Regions from separate parts of the Vibrio sp. TBV020 genome, predicted to be linked through region 1. Evidence: predicted binding sites of a transcription regulator. Region 1 holds the regulator's gene; each other region holds the start of a gene.
The links. Region 1 encodes PurR, which represses purine synthesis genes. Its sites were predicted from a motif close to TNANGNAAACGTTTNCNTNA; they were not measured.
Positions count from the first base shown of each region.

Region 2: a site for PurR is predicted at 2,838-2,857, ahead of glyA (serine hydroxymethyltransferase). Genes of this name have one in related genera too.
Region 3: a site for PurR is predicted at 2,514-2,533, ahead of AAFX28_RS17340 (phosphoribosylaminoimidazolesuccinocarboxamide synthase). Genes of this name have one in related genera too.
Region 4: a site for PurR is predicted at 2,716-2,735, ahead of AAFX28_RS19535 (NupC/NupG family nucleoside CNT transporter). Genes of this name have one in related genera too.

Region 1 covers NZ_JBEEAQ010000003.1:1,224,067-1,229,183, reverse strand. The annotation lists gene torR (two-component system response regulator TorR) at 1-446, opposite strand, end outside; gene torD (molecular chaperone TorD) at 683-1,330, shown strand; gene purR (HTH-type transcriptional repressor PurR) at 1,542-2,549, shown strand; cyclic di-GMP riboswitch class I at 2,694-2,781, shown strand; gene AAFX28_RS13595 (TfoX/Sxy family DNA transformation protein) at 2,914-3,507, shown strand; gene AAFX28_RS13590 (TVP38/TMEM64 family protein) at 3,644-4,336, shown strand; gene AAFX28_RS13585 (putative signal transducing protein) at 4,336-4,641, shown strand; gene AAFX28_RS13580 (alpha/beta fold hydrolase) at 4,650-5,117, opposite strand, start outside.
Region 2 covers NZ_JBEEAQ010000003.1:2,726,352-2,731,468, reverse strand. The annotation lists gene vexH (vibriobactin export RND transporter permease subunit VexH) at 1-1,787, shown strand, start outside; gene AAFX28_RS20485 (YitT family protein) at 1,969-2,568, opposite strand; gene glyA (serine hydroxymethyltransferase) at 2,936-4,186, shown strand; gene AAFX28_RS20475 (hypothetical protein) at 4,664-4,990, opposite strand.
Region 3 covers NZ_JBEEAQ010000003.1:2,008,564-2,013,680, forward strand. The annotation lists gene AAFX28_RS17325 (DMT family transporter) at 19-900, opposite strand; gene AAFX28_RS17330 (glycerophosphodiester phosphodiesterase) at 1,043-1,744, shown strand; gene AAFX28_RS17335 (hypothetical protein) at 2,024-2,419, shown strand; gene AAFX28_RS17340 (phosphoribosylaminoimidazolesuccinocarboxamide synthase) at 2,627-3,730, shown strand; gene AAFX28_RS17345 (LysR family transcriptional regulator) at 3,922-4,836, shown strand; gene AAFX28_RS17350 (YjjW family glycine radical enzyme activase) at 4,833-5,117, opposite strand, start outside.
Region 4 covers NZ_JBEEAQ010000003.1:2,551,093-2,556,209, forward strand. The annotation lists tRNA gene AAFX28_RS19525 (tRNA-Arg) at 50-126, opposite strand; gene folD (bifunctional methylenetetrahydrofolate dehydrogenase/methenyltetrahydrofolate cyclohydrolase FolD) at 328-1,188, shown strand; gene AAFX28_RS19535 (NupC/NupG family nucleoside CNT transporter) at 1,375-2,574, opposite strand; gene AAFX28_RS19540 (LysR family transcriptional regulator) at 2,803-3,744, opposite strand; gene AAFX28_RS19545 (lytic transglycosylase domain-containing protein) at 3,802-4,767, opposite strand; gene AAFX28_RS19550 (YcgL domain-containing protein) at 4,814-5,104, opposite strand.

The DNA of each region.
Region 1 (5,117 bases):
ACATCAAACGTCCAGTCACCGAAGCGAACCATGTTCTCGTTTGATTTGTCGCTCTCTGTATTTCCAGACACATTACGTGCTGCTGAAATTCGCCAAAGCAAGTTTTTTACTCGAACTAATAGCTCGCGCAGTTCAAAAGGTTTCGTGACATAATCGTCTGCACCCATTTCTAGGCCAACAATTTTATCAATGCTATCCGTGCGTCCTGTTACCAGGATAATTCCAATGTCTGACTGACTGCGAAGTTCGCGAGTTAGCATTAAACCATCTTCACCAGGCAGGTTAATGTCCAACATCACCAAATCAATCGCATTACTTTGTAGCATGTCACGCATTTGCTCGCCGCTTTCAGCTTCGCTTACGTCGTACCCTTCATTCTGAAAGTAACCAACTAGCTTGCTGCGAGTAACTGCGTCATCTTCTACAACTAGTACGTGATAACTCATCTACACCACTTAATTTACATTGGGATTTGCTCTTTCTATTATTCTATTCATAAATAGTAACATTTCTAGTATTTATCACTTTAAAAACTAGAAAGATGATTTTTTATTGATTCAAGACAAAACTTTTCTAGGCATTAATATCTTCCAACATTCCTATTTATCTTGTCATACAAGCCGTTACCGCTATTCATTTTTATTCGTTACAATATCGGTAATTATTTGGGGAGTAATACCTAATGAAAGAAATCAAAACATTTAACGAACAACGTGCAGAAATCTATTGGTGGCTATCTAGCCTTTTCGCAACTGAGCTAACTGAAGAAAATATCGCACAATACCAATCACCAGAGATTCGTACTTTCTTAACTGGATTGGGTGAGAACGAACAACTAAAGCCTGCTATCACCCGTATTACGGATGCGCTGAACCGACTAATGGATCGTGAAGATGCTCAATTAGAGCTAGCTGCAGACTTTTGTGACCTTTTCTTAAAATCCGATAAGGACTCAGCACTTCCATACGCGTCTATGTACATTGGTAAATCGGGTCTACTGAATGACACTCCAGCCAAAGAGATGGAAGCATTAATGGCCGAGCATGGCGTCGAGGTAGACAAAAAACTCAACGAACCAGCCGATCACATTGCAATTGAACTCGATTTCTTGGGTAACTTAATCGTGGGTTCAAATAAATCGGAAGATGAAAGCCAACTAGAAGAGGCATTCAAGGCTCAAGAAGCATTTATTCAGCAGCATCTGTTGAGCTGGGTGCCACAGTTCTCAAACAAGTGCCAGAAATTCGATGAGTTTGGTTTCTACTCAGCTATTAGCACATTGACAGTCGCTTTCTTAGAGTTGGATTGCCGCTATCTGCTAGGCGAATAAAGACAAACATTGTGACCTCTCGCAGGTTGCACTAGCGTTTTTTGTTTGCTCTTAAGTGTTTTGCGGTCTAATATTGTGACCGCAAACGATAAAAACAAACGAATCAAATACAAACCGCTAAATAGAGCGGTTTTTGTGTTTCTGATACTTTCTGCCTAAATATTCTAAACTGAATATTAACTCAAGGCAGTCATCGACAGGACAGAACCTTATGGCCACTATAAAAGACGTTGCTCGCCTTGCTGGTGTATCGACGACAACTGTGTCACATGTAATTAATAAAACTCGCTTTGTTGCTGAAGCTACGCAAGAAAAAGTAATGGAAGCAGTGACTGAACTGAACTACGCACCTAGTGCCGTTGCACGTAGCCTGAAGTGCAATACGACACGTACGATTGGTATGCTAGTGACTCAGTCAACGAACCTTTTCTTCTCTGAAGTCATAGATGGTGTAGAGAGCTACTGTTACCGCCAAGGCTATACGCTGATCTTGTGTAACACGGGTGGTATCTATGAGAAGCAGCGCGACTACATTCGCATGCTGGCTGAAAAGCGCGTTGATGGCATTCTTGTTATGTGTTCTGACTTAACAGAAGAGTTAAGTGAGATGCTCGACCGTCACAAAGACATCCCTAAAGTAGTTATGGACTGGGGCCCAGAGAGCTCACAAGCAGACAAGATCATCGATAACTCAGAAGAAGGCGGCTACTTAGCGACGAAATACTTGATCGAACGCGGTCATACAGACGTCGCCTGCCTAAGTGGTCACTTTGAAAAAGCTGCATGTCAGGAACGTATTCGTGGCTTCAAGCGTGCGATGAATGAAGCGAACCTACCAGTTAACGAAGATTGGATTCTAGAAGGTAACTTCGAGTGTGATACCGCTGTACTTGCAGCAGATCAAATCGTTGCTATGGACAAAAAGCCAACTGCAATTTTCTGCTTCAACGACACGATGGCCCTTGGCTTAATGAGCCGCTTGCAGCAGAAAGGTATTCGCATTCCAGAAGATATGTCTGTAATTGGCTACGACAACATCGAACTGGCAGAGTACTTCTCACCACCGCTGACGACAGTTCACCAACCAAAACGTCGTGTAGGTAAAAACGCTTTCGAAATTCTACTAGAGCGCATTAAAGACAAAGAGCATGAAAAGCGTATCTTTGAAATGCACCCTGAAATCGTTGAAAGAAATACCGTACAAAACATTAAGAAATAACTTATTTGACATACACTTAGCCAACAAATCTTATTGGCTAAGTGTATAAGTTAGGCTCTATTTATTGAACCAAGATCACACTTATCCTATTCAGGCGTGATGTTCTGCCCAAAATCCATTTATCCTTATTATTGTTCGATTATGCCACGAACAGGGCAAACCATTTCGAAAGAATGGGACGCAAAGCCTCCGGCCTTAAACAATTGATTTGTCTGGTAGCGGGGTTGCCGATGGTAAATATGCACACGTTATATTGAGTATTCTTGTACTCGTATGACACCTGATTGACAAAAAGCCTGCATAATTTTGCTACTCTCTCGGACCTGAATTGGTGGCGTATACATATACACCGAGAATACACAGCATGGATAAACCAATACTAAAAGACTCAATGCGACTGTTTGAGCCCCTAGGCTTAATAAAGTCTCGCTCAATGTTTGGTGGCTTCGGTATTTTTGCCGACGACACTATGTTTGCATTAGTCGTCAATGATAAGTTGCACGTTCGGGCAGACGATGCACTTGCAACGCAATTTAAATCTCTCAGTTTAGAACCTTACGTTTATAAAAAACGTGGCTTTCCCGTCGTCACAAAATACTTCGCTTTAGGCGATGATTGCTTCGACGATACTTCAAAGACTCTTGAGATTGCCCAGGCTGCACTTTCGGCAGCAAACAGTGAAAAGAAAAAACAAGCGAAAGCTAAACCAAACCGCCTAAAAGATCTGCCTAATTTGAGACTCGCAACTGAACGAATGCTCAAGAAAGCAGGGATTGATAGCGTTGAGAACCTAGAAGCAACTGGAGCAGTGGACGCCTTCAAAGCGATTCAATCTTCACACTCTTCAGACGTCAATGTCGAGTTGCTCTGGGCATTGGAAGGCGCAATCAATGGTACTCATTGGTCTGTAATTCCTCATAGCCGTCGCGAAGAGCTCTTAAGCCAATTAAGTCGCTAACGCAATTTCATTTCCTATTTTAAAAAGTCAGCCATTGTGCTGACTTTTTTGTCTTTATTGAAATTTACTGCTTGCTTTCCCTGTCTAGTCTATTAACACTTTGTTTAATCGGCCATGATTCTTGATGGAGCAGCTCATGAATAAAAAAATCATACTAGGCATTATCTTTGTTTTACTTATTGTTTTCCTTGGAATGAACTTTGGCCAGTACCTAACGTTAGAAAATGCTAAAGCACAACAAGCAGAACTTGCACAGTACATCAGAAACAACTTTATTGTCGCAGCACTTACCTATTTCTTAGCCTATGTGGCAATCACTGCATTCTCTATACCCGGTGCCGCTGTTGTCACTTTATTAGGTGGAGCTCTTTTCGGTTTTTCAACCGGGTTACTTATCGTTTCATTTGCCAGTGCAATTGGTGCTACGTTAGCCTTTTTAAGCAGTCGATTTTTACTACGTGATTGGGTACAAGGTAAGTTTGGAGAGAAGTTATCTGCTATCAATAAAGGTGTTGAAAAGGATGGCGCTTTCTACCTGTTTTCACTACGCCTAATCCCAGTGTTCCCATTTTTCTTAATCAACTTGTTAATGGGACTTACCCCAATTTCAACCGCTAGATACTACCTTGTGAGTCAACTTGGTATGTTGCCAGGCACTGCGGTTTACATTAATGCAGGTACTCAGCTTGCTCAGATCGACAGTCTATCAGGGATAGTTTCCCCTACTGTTTTAGCCTCATTTGCCCTACTTGGACTGTTCCCTGTTATCGCGAAATGGGTAATGGCAAAATTTAGAACTGAGCCATCAGCATCAAACGGAAGTGTTTAATGAAAATATTTTCAGCAGCCACACCAACCGAAGCTCATATTGTTTGTGAGCTTCTAAAAACGGAACAAGTGCAGTGTGAAGTTCGAGGAGAAGGAATTTTTGGACTTCAAGGGGAAGTCCCATTTGGAGAAAATAGTGAGCCATACATCTGGCTACTTAACGATAAAGACCACTTAAAGGCCTCACAACTTATCCAAGAGTACCAAACGACTCAGGAAGGTCAGGGTTGGGAATGTATAGAGTGTGGTGAGCAGAATGAAGGGCAATTTGGCGCATGTTGGCAATGTGGGAACAGCGCCCCTTAAGCCGTTCGCTATCTTGTTTCAATTTGCTCTTTTATAAACGCAATAGAGTGTTGGTTGAACTCTTCTGGGCGCTCCACGTTGCACACATGACCACAGTTTTCTATCTCAAGTAGCTGGCTGTCACTATGCGCCGCGACCATTTCCTTCACAGGCTGGATAAACATGTAGTCTCTATCCCCCATTAGATAGAGTGTCGGAATTGGCAATTCTCTATCTTTGAAGTAGCGCATTAGCGGGTTTACTTCCGCTGTCAAAATGAACCAACGTTTGAATTCTTTCTGACACAGCTTCTTTGCTTCGCGAATGAATAAGTGGCGGGATTCTTTTTGAGCACGTTGCGGCATCACGATGTAGGCAAATAGGCTGTATAACCACATGTAAGGGACGATATGCTTACAAAGGTTGCCCAGTCTCACCAACACTTGAGAGCGCGTGTTTAAACGTGTTACAGCGCCACCCAACACCATAGACTTAAC
Region 2 (5,117 bases), 1.5 Mb from region 1:
TCCTGCCGATCTCGTTTATGGATGGCATGGTAGGTCTTCTGTTTACTGAATTCTCTGTGCTGCTGGCGATGTCAGTGATCTTCTCATCTTTGATTGCATTGACGCTAACGCCTGTACTGGGCAGTAAGCTTCTTAAAGCCAACGTGAAACCAAACCGCTTTAACCTGTTCATTGATCGAATGTTTGGTCGCTTGGAGTCAGGGTATCGTAAGGTGCTCAAAGGGGCACTCAAGTGGAAGTGGGCGGCGCCACTTATCATCATCTCTTGTATTGGTGGTAGCTGGGGTCTAATGCAGCAAGTGCCAGCACAGTTGACGCCATCCGAAGACCGCGGTGTTATTTTTGCTTTCGTACGTGGTGCGGATGCGACCAGTTACAACCGTATGTCGGCAAACATGGACATCGTTGAAGAGCGTTTAATGCCATTGTTGGGTCAAGGCTTCCTAAAATCATTTAGCATTCAGTCACCAGCATTTGGTGGTAATGCTGGTGACCAAACGGGCTTTGTTATCATGATCCTTGATGACTGGAACGATCGAGATGTGACTGCTCAACAAGCCCTAGGTCAAGTTCGTAAGGCATTAGCCGGTATCCCTGATGTACGCGTTTTCCCATTTATGCCAGGATTCCGTGGTGGTTCGAGTGAACCTGTGCAGTTCGTTCTGGGTGGCTCTGATTACCCTGAGTTGAAGAAATGGGCTGAGAAGCTAGAGCAACTTGCGGAAGAATCTCCATTTATGGAAGGTGCAGATATTAACTACTCTGAGAAAACTCCAGAGCTGGTTGTTTCTGTTGATAAGCAGCGTGCGGCCGAGCTAGGCATTAGTGTTCAAGAGATATCTGAAACGCTAGAAATTATGCTAGGTGGTAAGAGCGAAACGACTTTTGTTGAGCGTGGTGAAGAGTATGACGTTTACCTACGTGGTGATGAAAATAGCTTCAACAATGCGTCCGACCTAAGCCAAATCTACATGCGTACTGCTTCTGGTGAGTTGGTGACACTTGATGCCGTAACCAAAATTGAAGAGGTCGCGTCGTCGATTCGTCTGTCGCACTACAACAAACAAAAAGCGGTAACGATTACTGCGAACCTGTCAGATGGCTACACGTTAGGTGAAGCGCTAGATTTTCTTGACCAGCAAGCGATTGAAATACTCCCGAGTGACATTTCGATTAGCTACTCAGGAGAGTCAAAGGACTACAAAGAGAACCAATCAAGTATCTTAGTGGTATTTGCGCTGGCGTTGCTGGTGGCTTATCTGGTTCTTGCTGCGCAGTTTGAAAGCTTTATCAACCCACTTGTCGTGATGTTTACTGTACCTATGGGGGTATTTGGTGGCTTCCTTGGCCTATTCGTGATGAGCCAAGGTCTGAACATCTACAGTCAGATCGGTATGATCATGTTGATTGGTATGGTAACCAAGAACGGTATATTGATCGTAGAATTTGCTAACCAGCTTCGTGACCGCGGAATTGAGTTTGAAAAGGCAATTGTCGACGCTTCAGCACGTCGCTTACGCCCAATCATGATGACTGCGTTTACGACTCTTGCAGGTGCTATTCCATTGATTATGTCGACTGGAGCAGGCTATGAAAGCCGAGTGGCGGTTGGTACGGTTATCTTCTTTGGTATGGGCTTTGCGACTCTGGTTACTTTGTTTGTTATTCCGGCAATGTATCGTTTGATTTCAGCAAGCACGCAGTCACCTGGTCATGTTGAAGCCGAACTGAACAAAGAGCTAAGCCATGACGTGAAGGCTCGTACTTCGCATGGTGAGTTGAACTAATCGCGTGGTTCAACGTGTTATTCCATAGAGCGACGAAGGAGAGAGTAGGGTATCTCATAGAGTATTCGATTAGCTGCAAGAGCTACCCAACTTACGAGTCCCTCGTTCTAGGGGATGACAGTGGAAAGTGTTAAAAAAGGGGCAGACGTTAAACGTCTGCCCCTTTTTTCGTTTGCCGTGTTTAACCGTAATTAACGGAGTAACGAGTCGGTTTATGGTTCATAGCCAGTACGAGGTTAAGAGCGATAGCACCTAGTATCGATAAGCCAATAACTTCAGGTGAGACGAAGAAAAACGACGCTACTAGAATACAGAAATCGATAGCTAGCTGTGATTTACCTACTGAGATTCCAAACTTGTCTTGGATAAACAGACATAAAACGTTGAAACCGCCTAAGCTTGAGCGATGGCGGAATAGAATCAACATACCAAGTCCCATCAACAAACCACCGGCAACTGCGCAGTACACTTCATTAATCGTATCTAAGCTAATCACTAAATAGAGGTGATCGGCGAAAATTGACACCAAAGCGCCTGAAATGGCACTGTTAAATGCGAAACGAGAGCCAAAGCGCTTCCACGCTAATAAATAGAATGGGCAGTTAGCCGCAAAGTAAAGCATACCAAATGAAATGGGTACAAATTGACTAGCCAAAAGCGCCAAGCCTGTTGTGCCACCTGTCAGTAAAGATGCTGATTGTAGAAAGAAGACGCCCTGAGCCACTAAAAAAGTGCCAGTTAAAATTGCGATCCAATCTTCTTTTCTTGAGTGTTTTTCCATCAATTTTAAATTTAACTAGTCAATAATGGCGTGCATACTATTTAAAAATTAAGGATTTCGGTAGCTTGAGACTGAAATTTAAGGTAAACCTATGTAATCATCGTTTTACGGAGTGTAAAGGATAGAATTGACACTTTTCAGAAGTTATCACTTTTGGAAATCGCCATGATGATATTCTTCGTAAAGCATTATGAAAAAACTGCATGAGAAAAAATTGAATTTTCTCTTTATGACCTAGATCAAATTATGTAGAATGCGCGTCATTAGCTTAATGCAAACGTTTGCGTCGGTTAAAAAACGTCGGTATTGAGGTCAAAAATCAGTTTTTTTGCAATTTTTAAGTCTTAATCTGAGTCAGGAGATACAGATGCTAAAGCGTGATATGAACATCGCAGATTACGATGCGGAACTGTTCGCAGCAATCCAAGAAGAAACTCTTCGCCAGGAAGAACACATCGAACTAATCGCTTCTGAAAACTACACAAGCCCACGTGTAATGGAAGCTCAAGGTTCTCAGCTAACTAACAAGTACGCTGAAGGTTACCCAGGCAAGCGCTACTACGGTGGTTGTGAGTACGTAGATAAAGCAGAAGCTCTAGCTATCGATCGTGCATGTGAACTATTCGGTTGTGAGTACGCGAACGTACAGCCACACTCTGGTTCTCAAGCAAACAGCGCTGTGTACATGGCACTGCTAAACCCAGGCGACACAGTTCTAGGTATGAGCCTAGCACACGGTGGTCACCTGACTCACGGTTCTCCAGTAAACTTCTCTGGTAAGCACTACAACGTTATCCCTTACGGTATCGACGAAGCAGGTCAGATCAATTACGACGAGATGGAGCAACTGGCTCTAGAGCACAAACCTAAGATGATCATCGGTGGTTTTTCAGCTTACTCTCAAATCGTTGACTGGGCTCGCATGCGTGAAATTGCTGACAAAGCAGGTGCTTGGCTATTTGTTGATATGGCGCACGTTGCTGGTCTAATCGCAGCAGGTGAATATCCAACACCAGTTCCACATGCTCATGTTGTAACAACAACGACTCACAAAACACTAGCAGGTCCACGTGGTGGTCTAATCCTGTCTAACGCTGGCGAAGAGATGTACAAGAAGCTGAACTCAGCAGTCTTCCCTGGCGGTCAAGGTGGCCCTCTAATGCACGTTATCGCGGGTAAAGCAGTTGCGTTCAAAGAAGCAATGGAACCAGAATTCAAAGCATACCAAGCTCGCGTAGTGAAGAACGCTAAAGCAATGGTTGCTCAGTTCCAAGAGCGTGGTTACAAGATCGTTTCTAACGGTACTGAAAACCACCTGTTCCTAGTTGACCTAATCGACAAAGACATCACAGGTAAAGATGCAGATGCAGCACTAGGTGCAGCAAACATCACTGTAAACAAGAACTCAGTACCAAACGATCCACGTAGCCCATTCGTTACTTCAGGTATCCGTGTAGGTTCTCCAGCAATCACTCGTCGTGGTTTCACTGAAGAAGATGCAAAAGAGCTAGCGAACTGGATGTGTGACGTTCTAGATAACATCGGCAACGAGGAAGTTATCGAAGCAACGAAAGCAAAAGTATTAGAAATCTGTAAGCGTCTTCCAGTTTACGCTTAATTTTCGTCATAGTTGACTGAACTTCGTTGTCGGGCATGCTCATTTACACTTGTAAACTCCGCGTGCCCTCCTAGAATTTCAGCCAACTATTTAGAAAATTTAATAGGTAGTATGTGAGTTCTTTGAACTTTACTCATCTACTTTGAAAATGAATTAAAGCTCTATCGTTTGATAGAGCTTTTTAGTTGGTATTGTGAAAATAACTAGAGCCAACTCAGTTTGAAAACGAATTTAAGCCTCATCTTCGGATGGGGCTTTTTGGTATCTGTGGAAGTAGATTTTAGAACTGAGGGCGAAGAACAAGAGCGTAGAAGGGAAATAGCTATTGTCATTCCATAGAACGACGAAGGAGTGAGTAGGGAATCTATAAACGTGGAAGAGATCCCCAACTCGTTCGTTCCTCACTCTTGAGGATGACGAAAATAAAAAAGGGTAGACGCTGAAACGTCTACCCCGACAATTTTGTTCGAAACTTGCTTACTTAGGTAGGCTAATCAACGTACCTGACTTACATTTGAATGAGTAGTACTTGCGGCTTTCGCTGAACTTACCAAGACCTTCACCATCGCAGTAATCAAAATTAATATCGCGCATCGTTGCTAAAGTTTCTTCGCTGTTTAAAGAAAACTTAGCACCGTCAGCACAGACAATGCGAACGCGCTCATCGTCGCTAACTGAATAAAGAGATACGTCGGTATTACAAAGTTCGAAAGAGGCTTCACGAAAGTTGTCTTGCTTTGTATTCGAAGCGCAGCCTGCTGTCAGCGTCGCAAGTGCCACTGCAACTAATCCTAATCTCTTCATAATAAATCCTTTGATGATTTTATCTTGTGCTTATAACTAGTTAGATAAGCCTATATAAGAGTCGCTGTTCATTCAACCGCTGAAACAAAAAAGGCTGACTTACTCAGTCAGCCTCTTCAACAAGTTG
Region 3 (5,117 bases), 780 kb from region 1:
TGTGAGCGCGGTTTATAGCTAAGAGTTTCGTTGACCAAACTTCAAAAGCTTTCCGTCCGTACGATAAAAAATAAGCGCAAGTAGAATCAAGCTACATCCGATTAGTTTATTTCTCGAAAGTTGCTCTCCATACCAAACGATACTCAGAATCACCGTCCAGATCGGCTCAAGCAACATAATCAATGCTGCATTGCCTGGGTTACACCCCTTTTGTCCCAAGGTCTGCATGACGTATCTAAGACTAGTCGCGAGCAAAGCGCTTAGTGCAAACCATCCCCAGATTGACGGTTCAATAGACGTAGGTACAGATTCAAACAACGCAGAAGCAATTAACGCAATCACACCCGTCACGAACAACTGAATTGCTGTGAGCAGTAACACCGGGATCTTCTGCGCCAGTTTACTATTTACATTGAAATGAAGAGCCAATAAACAAGCGTTGGCAAAGAACCAGATTTGACCACTTGAAATGTTCCAACCATTGGTCAGAGACAACATAGCTAAGCCACTGATTGCTATCGGCATCGAGAACCAAAATGCGCGCTTTGGCCTCTCTTTATAGAGTACCCAAGCGATGATTGGCACAATAATCATCGAAAGGCTGACAATAAACGCGCCCTCGCCCAGAGTTTCACTTATCGAAATCGCGTATACCCAACTTAGCAAAGCAAGAGCGAGGATCAACCCTCCCCCTAAAGCTTGAAAAAGGAGGTGACGGGTCAATTGACGTACTTGTTTAAAGCACAATGGGAGTAAGCAGATCGATGCGACCAAAAACCGGAGTCCTACAAACCCGAATGGCGGTAACCCTTGAATCGTTTCTTTTGAAAAGATCCATCCAAGGCCCGCTAATGCAGTGGTCGCAACCAGTATCCAAGCAGCTTTATTTTCAGCGTTCAAAGTAACTTCTCGTTGTTGTAATTATTTTATAATTTATTGGGCGATAGTGTCAGAATCATCAACGAATAGCTACGACTTAATCTACTCAAATTCGGAATTTGGGAGTACTCTAGACGGCACTATTATTTAATAAGTGTTTACTATGATTATTGTCGGACACCGAGGCGTAGCAGGACGCTTTCCAGAAAATACTAAAGCCAGCTTCACAGAAGCCATTGAACTTGGTTTAAAGTGGATTGAAGTAGATATCCAACCTTCTTTGGATGGGCACTTGGTTGTTTGCCATGACCATACAGTAGATCGTTGCAGTAATGGTACTGGTAGAGTCGACTCCCTTACGTTATCTCAATTAAGACAACTCGATTTCGGCGCTCGATTTCACTCTTCTCACACAACGCAAACCATTATGACGCTGAGTGAGCTTCTCGAATTTGCACACGATAATCAAATCGAACTGAATTTAGAGATTAAGGTGGATCGCCATGACAAAAACGCGGTGTGCGAACAACTAGTCGAAGCGCTCGAGCAGGGAAAGCTGAATCAATCTCGTATCCTGATATCAAGTTTCGACCATGACGTTTTAAAACAAGTCCGTCAAACATTACCTGATATTCGTATTGGCGTGCTTGCAGAACGCTTCAAGCAACAGCACATTCGTTTACTTCATGAGATAAATGCGTTCAGTTACAACCTAAATTACCGATGGGTAAATCGTCAGCAAATTGAGACGCTTCACAAACAAGGTTTCCAAGTTTGGTGCTATACAGTTAACAACCCAAATTTACTTAAGCATCGTATGGATCTCGACGCAATATTTAGTGATTTTCCAGAACGTTTTCTGTAATTCCCCCATCTAATTCCTTCTCCTGTCTATACAGTGTTGTACCGTACCTACTGTACAGCACTGTATAAAATCCGTGCATCCCTCACATTTTCCATTTTCTACCGCTAGTCAATACAACTTATACCAAAACCCAGTTATTTATTATAAATCAGAAAGTTAAGACCAATCTTAGACTTAAAGCCTTTCTCGGGCGATGAAATTTCGCTCAAAAAACACTTGATCATATAAACCAAAATAACTACTGTATAGACATACAGCATGTACAAAGGAACAGTTATTATGATTCAGGCACAACACTCAGCTCGCACATTTTCAAAGTTTAATGTTCTTGCACAACCGACGCAGCCAATGAACATTGATAACAACACTCTTCACCGTCTTGCCGGTCTGTCTGGGCAAAGTCAGTGGATTCTTTTTACAGCCGAATGTCCTCGCCCAAACTATGATCAATTTGCTGCTTCTCATGTCAGCTGCAAAAAAATTATTCAAATGAAGCCTTCTCACACTCAAACTGAATTTGAAATCGTAAAGAAAGCCATTGAATCTGGTAATGCGAGTGCTGTAGTTGCATCAACCAATGTTTCTCCTGTTGAGCAAAGCCTTCTAAAAAGTCTTGCACTTCAGTTCCAGTGTGAAGTCTTCTTCGTTGAGGGCAGAGTTAACCAGTACCATTAACAAGCTCAACGATAAACACTGCCTTTGCCCCCTCTTGTTTGAGGGGGCTTTTCTTTTCTCTCATTTACGCCTAATCCTCTCGCCCATATAAAAATTTAGCAAACGTTTGCTTTTTCTCTGGAAGCTCTAAATAGTTCTGGTATCATGCGACTCAAATCTATTATCTCCGTTGATAATTTCCACGTTGCTTAAGATAGGAATGTCTAGATGAGTCTCGCTGACCAAGTTCTTGCCGTAAATGATGATCTTCCAATTCGTACCGATAAACCTGTCCACAGTGGCAAGGTTCGCTCTGTTTACTGGCTTACTGAAGAAGACAGCAAACGCCTAATCAAAGAAAAAGGCTACGACGTTGCCCCTGACGCGCCATTAGCGATCATGGTGATCAGTGATCGAATCTCTGCGTTTGACTGCATTTGGCATGCGGAAGGCGGTTTAAAAGGTGTTCCGGGTAAAGGTGCTGCTCTCAACGCAATCTCGAACCATTGGTTTAAACTATTTAAAGAGAATGGTCTTGCAGATAGCCACATTCTTGATATCCCCCACCCATTCGTATGGATTGTTCAAAAAGCCAAGCCAATTATGATTGAGGCAATTTGCCGTCAATACATCACGGGTTCTATGTGGCGCGCATACGAAAAAGGTGAACGCGAATTTTGCGGTATTGAGTTGCCTGAAGGTCTTGAGAAAGACAAAGCACTTCCAGAACTGTTAATGACACCGTCAACAAAAGGTATCCTTAAAGGGATTCCTGGCGTACCAGAAGCTGATGATGTGAACATTACACGTAAAAATATTGAAGACAGCTTTGCATCATTCAATTTCTCTAAGGCAGAAGATATTGCTCAATACGAGAAGCTATTGCGTGAAGGCTTTGTGGTTATCAGCAATGCATTAGCAGAGGTTGATCAAATCTTTGTCGATACCAAATTCGAGTTCGGCTACGTGAATGACGCAGCAGGCAATGAAAAGCTAATCTACATGGATGAAGTAGGCACACCTGATTCATCACGTATTTGGGATGAAGACGAATACAACACTGGTAACATCGTAGAGAACTCAAAAGAAGGTTTCCGTCAGTTCTTGCTTAACCACTTCCCTGATCCAGACATTCTGCTTAACAAAGAACGAATGGACGAGCGTGAAGCACTAGCGAGAGACAACGCTCTACCGCTAAAAGCATTGCAGGATATTTCTCGTACTTACATTGGCATCGCTGAGAAAATCACAGGTCAGAAAATCAAACTAAGCTCTAATCCAAAGCAAGAGATCATTGATATTCTTGGAAAAGAATACGGCTTGATTGATTAAATTCTCTATGATTTATCAATTACTTAAAACAACGCGCTCCAACATGGGGCGCGTTTTTATAAGCTCACTTCACTCCGCCCCTCTTCCCTAGGCGTAACTTAACAAACTTTCTCCTTTGTTGGAGACAAACTCCTATCAATCACTGCTCGATAAGGTTATAAATAGCAAGTTTCCCCTAATCTTTGACTTCTATGGATTATCTTGCGCTTTCACGTATCAGCTTAAAGCACTTAACCGTTCTACATGTCCTATTAAGCACGCACAGTGTAACTAGCGCAGCGAACATACTTTGCGTTACCCCATCTAGTGTTAGCAAAACACTGAGCCAACTACGCGAGCAACTTCGTGACGAACTTTTCTACCGCGATGGAGGCCAACTGGTTCCAACCGCTTTTGCCCTTAGTATTGGCCCTGAAGTACATAAAATTTTATCCAGCATGAACGGTATTCTTCATCAAGGGGAATTTAATCCAAGTGAGTTTACTGGTGAGATCTCTCTTTCAATGCGAGAAAGCACGTTTGAGTTGTTCTCAGGTAAAATCGCTATGCTCACCAAACAGTTGGACGTATCTCGCGGCATTAAAGTGTATGCCAAGGAACAATTGAGTTTCGATGCCCTTACTCGTGGGCAAGTGGACTTTATGATTCTTCCGCACGATATAAGCCAGCCTCCTACCCGAAGCAGAGAGCTAATGTGGAAACAAATATTGTCTGATGAGATGGTCTGTCTTATGGCAAAGAATCACCCGCTCGCAGATACCACACTTAGCACAGACGATTACCTAGCCTATCAACATATTGGGATCTTGGATAAAGATTTGTCGGAGCCCTATTTCGAACAAAATCTGACCCAACGCCATGGTTCGCGCAAGGTGGTAATGTCAGTGGCAGACTTTGGCGCCGCTGCCGTGATGTGTCATCAAAGTGATTACCTATTTACATGCTCAAAGAAATGGGCAGAACAATCACTGCAAGCGAAAGGCCTTGTGATCAAAGCGCTGCCTTTTGAGTATGGTAAGGTTGCCTACAGTCTAGTTTGGAATCAAGCCAGCTTAAACGACCCTGCGCTACACTGGCTGTATAGACAATGGACGGAGTGCGACTAGGTATAGATTGTTGGTAATTGAATTTGCTGCTCAACGTGACAGGATAACAAAGAGTGAAACCTTTCCATCTCTTGTTCTGAGCATTTTTCCCAATCTAATGCTTCTCCAACGACCCCGTGATGCTGAAACGCATTCAAGCGGATATTCACATCTTTAGGCAATGATTGGATAAGATTAATCGTACTTAATAATTCAATATCTAAGTCACTCTTACCCGGTATGTGCAGTAAACGTAGTTCATGTAGCTTACCAAGCTTGGCCAAATATTTTACAGACTCAAG
Region 4 (5,117 bases), 1.3 Mb from region 1:
AAGCAAAAACCCCGATAACTCAATGAGTCATCGGGGTTTTCTAAATAAATGGCACGCCCTATAGGATTCGAACCTATGACCACATCCTTAGAAGGGACGTGCTCTATCCAGCTGAGCTAAGGGCGCGCTACAGGGACAGGATTATACGAGGATGAGCCGTTAAAACAAGGGCTTTGTTTAACATTATGATCTGATTGACTAAAAAAAGGGCACGGAATTCTATTTTGATTAAAAACACCACAAAGCAAACGTTTGCTTATAGATGTTCGTCAAATAATTTGCGACAATGCGCTGCAAATAAGTCGCCATAAATTCTTAAGGTATGTCATGACAGCTCAAAATATCGACGGAACTCTTATTTCCCAAACCGTTCGTTCAGAAGTAGCCGCACGAGTGAAAGCTCGTAAAGAAGCAGGACTTCGTGCTCCTGGTCTTGCGGTAGTCTTAGTTGGAGAAGATCCAGCATCTCAGGTATATGTGGGCAGTAAACGTCGCGCTTGTGAAGAAGTGGGCTTTATCTCAAAGTCTTTCGATCTTCCTGCAACGACAACTGAAGAAGAGCTTCTTGCTCTTATTGATGAATTAAATGGTGATAACGAAATTGACGGTATCCTTGTTCAGCTACCTCTTCCTGCTGGCATTGATGCAACACACGTACTAGAGCGTATCCACCCTGAAAAAGATGTTGATGGCTTCCACCCATACAACGTTGGTCGTCTAGCGCAGCGCATTCCAAAGCTACGCTCATGTACGCCTAAAGGCATTGTTACTCTGCTTGATCGTTACAATATCAATCTACGTGGCATGCATGCTGTTGTTGTAGGTGCTTCTAACATCGTTGGTCGCCCAATGACACTTGAATTGCTACTTGCTGGCTGTACAACGACAACATGTCACCGTTTCACTAAAGATTTAGAAGGTCATGTTCGCCAAGCAGATCTTGTTGTTGTCGCTGTCGGTAAACCTAACTTTATTCCAGGTAATTGGATCAAAAAAGGCGCTGTTGTGGTTGATGTAGGTATCAACCGCCTAGAATCAGGCAAACTGGTTGGAGACGTGGATTACGAAGTCGCAAAAGAAAACGCAAGCTTCATCACTCCTGTACCAGGTGGTGTAGGCCCGATGACTGTAGCAAGCCTGATTGAAAATACGATGCTGGCATGCGAACAATTCCATACTAAAAAATAGAGCTCAAAGCGTTTAACAGCATTAAAAAAGGGTTGATGTTTAAAGACATCAACCCTTTCTTTTTGTCCGTCATTCCCGAGAGGGAAGAATGACCGAGTTGGGAATCTCTTTCTGTAAGTCGAACAACTTAACCAGTTTCCCTACTCTCTCCTTCATCGCTCTATGGAATGACACGCAGGAGAGCTCTTACAAACTAAGAATCACACCCGCAATTGAGGCACTCATTAGGTTTGCCATCACACCTGCAGCAATCGCACGGAAACCATATTTAGAAATAAATGGACGCTTTTCCGGTACTACGCTACCTAAGCCACCAATTAGCATTGCCATTGTCGAGATATTGGCAAAACCACATAATGCAAAAGTAACAATTGCTTGTGAGTGCTCACTTAGCTGTGCTTTAACATCCATCAGTTGGATGAAGGCTACGAATTCGTTTACAACAACTTTATTGCCAATCAAAGAGCCCGCTGTTACAGCTTCTGCCCAAGGGATGCCTAATAACCATGCGACTGGAGCAAATAGGTAACCAAGCAATAACTCAAAGCTTAGTGACATACCCATTAATCCACCAACCCAGCCTAGCATGCCGTTTAGCATCGCGATGACACTGATAAACGCTAAAAGTGTTGCACCAACCGCAACGGCAATACGCAGACCAGACATAGCGCCATCAGCCATTGCTTCTACAACGTTAGTCGCTCTAGGCATTTCAACGTTATCCAGCTCAGTGCTTGTATCGATAGTCTCTGTTTCTGGCACCATGATTTTTGCCATCAATAGACCTGCAGGTGCTGACATAAAAGCAGCGGCAATTAGGTAATTAAGCTCTACACCAAGAGATGCGTAGCCAACCAATGTGCCACCAGCAACCGATGCTAAACCACCAACCATCACAGCGAAGAACTGTGAATCTGTCATATGTTTTAGATAAGGCTTAACAACAAGTGGGGCTTCAATCATGCCAACAAAAATGTTCGCAGTTGCAGACAAAGACTCAGCGCGGCCGATACCCAATAGTTTTTGCAGACCGCCACCAATCACATTGATAACTTTCGGCATCAGGCCGATATGGTATAAGCCTGAAATCAAAGCAGAGAAGAAAATGATGATACCAAGTACATTGATGGCAAACGTAAACCCACCCGTAGCTAAGCCACCGAATAGGAACGCGATACCTTCTTGGCCATAGTTAATGAGGTTAGAAACCGCGCCTGTCACACTATTCAGAGCTTCTTTACCTGCAGGGACATAAAGCACCAATAGGGCAAAAGTAACCTGAAGAGCAAAGGCTAACGAAACTGTTTTTACGTTGATGCTTTTTCTATTCGTAGAGAGTAACCAAGCTAAGAAGAGAATGGCAACAATACCAAGAATTGAGTTCATAACATGAATCCGACAAAAGGGGGAACAAGAGTGGCGCCGGAGTGTATAGACTCAAAAATGAGATGCAAATCACATTTGTTAATATGATGATGCTAGGCGACGAACAAAAAACAAACAGCCACATAACTCACTGTTTTATAAAAACTTAAACGTTTGCCTTTCATTATTGTTTCTATATGGAAAAGATGTTTCTAGCTTTAGAAATAATACACTTGTCACTTCCTAAGACTAAGGCCGTTGAATATAAGGGCTTAGCCGCTTATCCCAATGACAAGGCATACCGATCTTTTGTTTAATAAAATCAATTACAGCAACTGTCTTTTTCGGTAAGTAACGACGACTTGGGTAAACCGCATAGAAAGGCATACTTTGAGAAGCTCGCCAATTCGGGAAAAGTTGAATCAGCTCCCCATTCTTGAATTCATCTCCAATAAGATAGGTTGCTAGATAAGCAATGCCCCACCCTGCTACCGCAGCATCACGAACCGCTTCAGCCAAATCTACTGAATAGTTACCTGAAACTTTAACGTTGATCTGCTCCTGGTCATTTGAAAACGCCCAACGTGTGTAGTCTCGCTCCCAGCTTCTGTAAATCAAACAGTTATGAGCGTTAAGATCACTAGGATGGAGCGGCGTCGGATTATTCAGCAAATAGTCAGGTGAAGCTGCAACGACAAATTGTGAATCAGCAAGACGCTGAGCAACGTAACCTTCTGGTAAGTGTTCATTGTTGGTGATCCACAAGTCGAGCCCTTCTTGCAACATATCCACTTTATAGTCAAACAGGTGTACCTCAACCTGTAAGCCCGGGTATTGCTGGCGCAGCTCTTCAATGGCCGGAATAATATGCAACGTACCAAATGACTGAGATAAGCCTAGCTTCACTAACCCTGCTACCTCATCGCGCTGACATTCAATTTCTCTTTGTGCCTCATCTACGATCTCAACTAACTTGATGCAATGCTCGTAGAAGTACTGGCCAGCTTCTGTGGGTGTGAAGCTTCGTGTGGTTCGCTGCACTAGCTTAATACCCAGAGAATCTTCCAACAACGCCAGCTGTTTACTCACATGAGAAACGGACACGCCTAAGCTTTTAGCAGCCTGAGTGAAGTTTTGATGTTTCAATAAAGCAGCAAAGACCACCATTTGAGAAGCTCGTTCTGACTGCACTGTTACTCCAAAAGAAAAAGGAGCTCAATTGAGCTCCTTTGTATAAATTAGTGATTCTTACAATGTGATTCTGTCGGCAAGGTGACTCACCGCAAGTGCGAAGTAGTAAGAGCGATTCCACTTCATAAGAACATTGTAGTTGTTGTAAACCAAATAAACTCGACCGTTGGCATTGTCCGGCGCCGTCAACCATGCGTCGACGTCAACTTGTGGCAATGAGCTTCCATCGTAACGAGTAATACCAAGTTGGTTCCACTCCGCTAAGGTTTTCTCTTTGCCTTCAACGCGCCCCTCTAGGTCCATGTTGAAACCAGATGGCAGTTTCACCTGACGCCCCCAAGTGAAGGTGTCGTTCCAACCAGACTGACTCAGATAGTTAGCGGCTGATGCAAATACATCCGCTTCCGTGTTCCAAATATCCTTCTTGCCATCTCCGTTGCCATCAGCGGCGTAAGTAAGAAAAGAACTTGGCATGAATTGGCATTGACCCATTGCTCCAGCCCAAGAACCTTTGAAGTCCTCAAACTGAATATGGCCTTCATCCAAGATCTGCAGTGCCGCCATGGTCTCTTGACGGAAGAAAGCTTCTCGACGACCGTCATATGCCATAGTCGACAGCGCATCAATCACCGGGTAATTCCCAGTAAAACGGCCAAAGTTACTTTCTACACCCCAAAGCGCGACGATGAATCTTGGTTGTACACCGTATTCTTCACCAATTCGACTTAGCTCTGCATAGTGCTCTTTATAAAGAGACTTCGCCTGTTTCACCTTCCAATCAGGCACCGCCCTCGGGATATATTCATCCAACGTTAAACGTTTTTCAGGCTGATTCTTATCCGCTTTCACTGCACGAGGCTTATGCTCAACCTCTGCAAATGCTTGGTTGATGACTTGCTCAGATATGCCTTTATCTCGAGCCTCACTTTTGAGCCCCTCAATGTACTGCTCAAAAGTCCCCTCATTGGCGTAAGCTGAGGAAGCAATAGCTAAACCCAATGCAACTGACAATAACTTCTTCACTTCTGCCCTCCTTGAGCAAAATAAGTAACAATCCGAGTTTAAGTGTCTATTCGCCTTCGGATTGTTGACGAGCTTGTTTTTGCTCTTTGTATTCTTCTAATAAGTTCTTTGGTGGTGGCGGTAGCTGCAAGAAAAAACCTTCATCTTCGAGAGATTGCTTCACTTTTTCTACATCCACTTGTGCAAGGCTACGCCCTTCAAGTTTAACTACCATTACCATGGTAGGTTTGCCAAACATTTGCATTAATGTGTCAGGAACTTGTGAAAAATCATCCTTTTTCGGGATATATAAGTAAGCGCCTTCTTTTTTAGAACTTTTGTAAATTGCACAAAGCATGGGAAACCTTTGT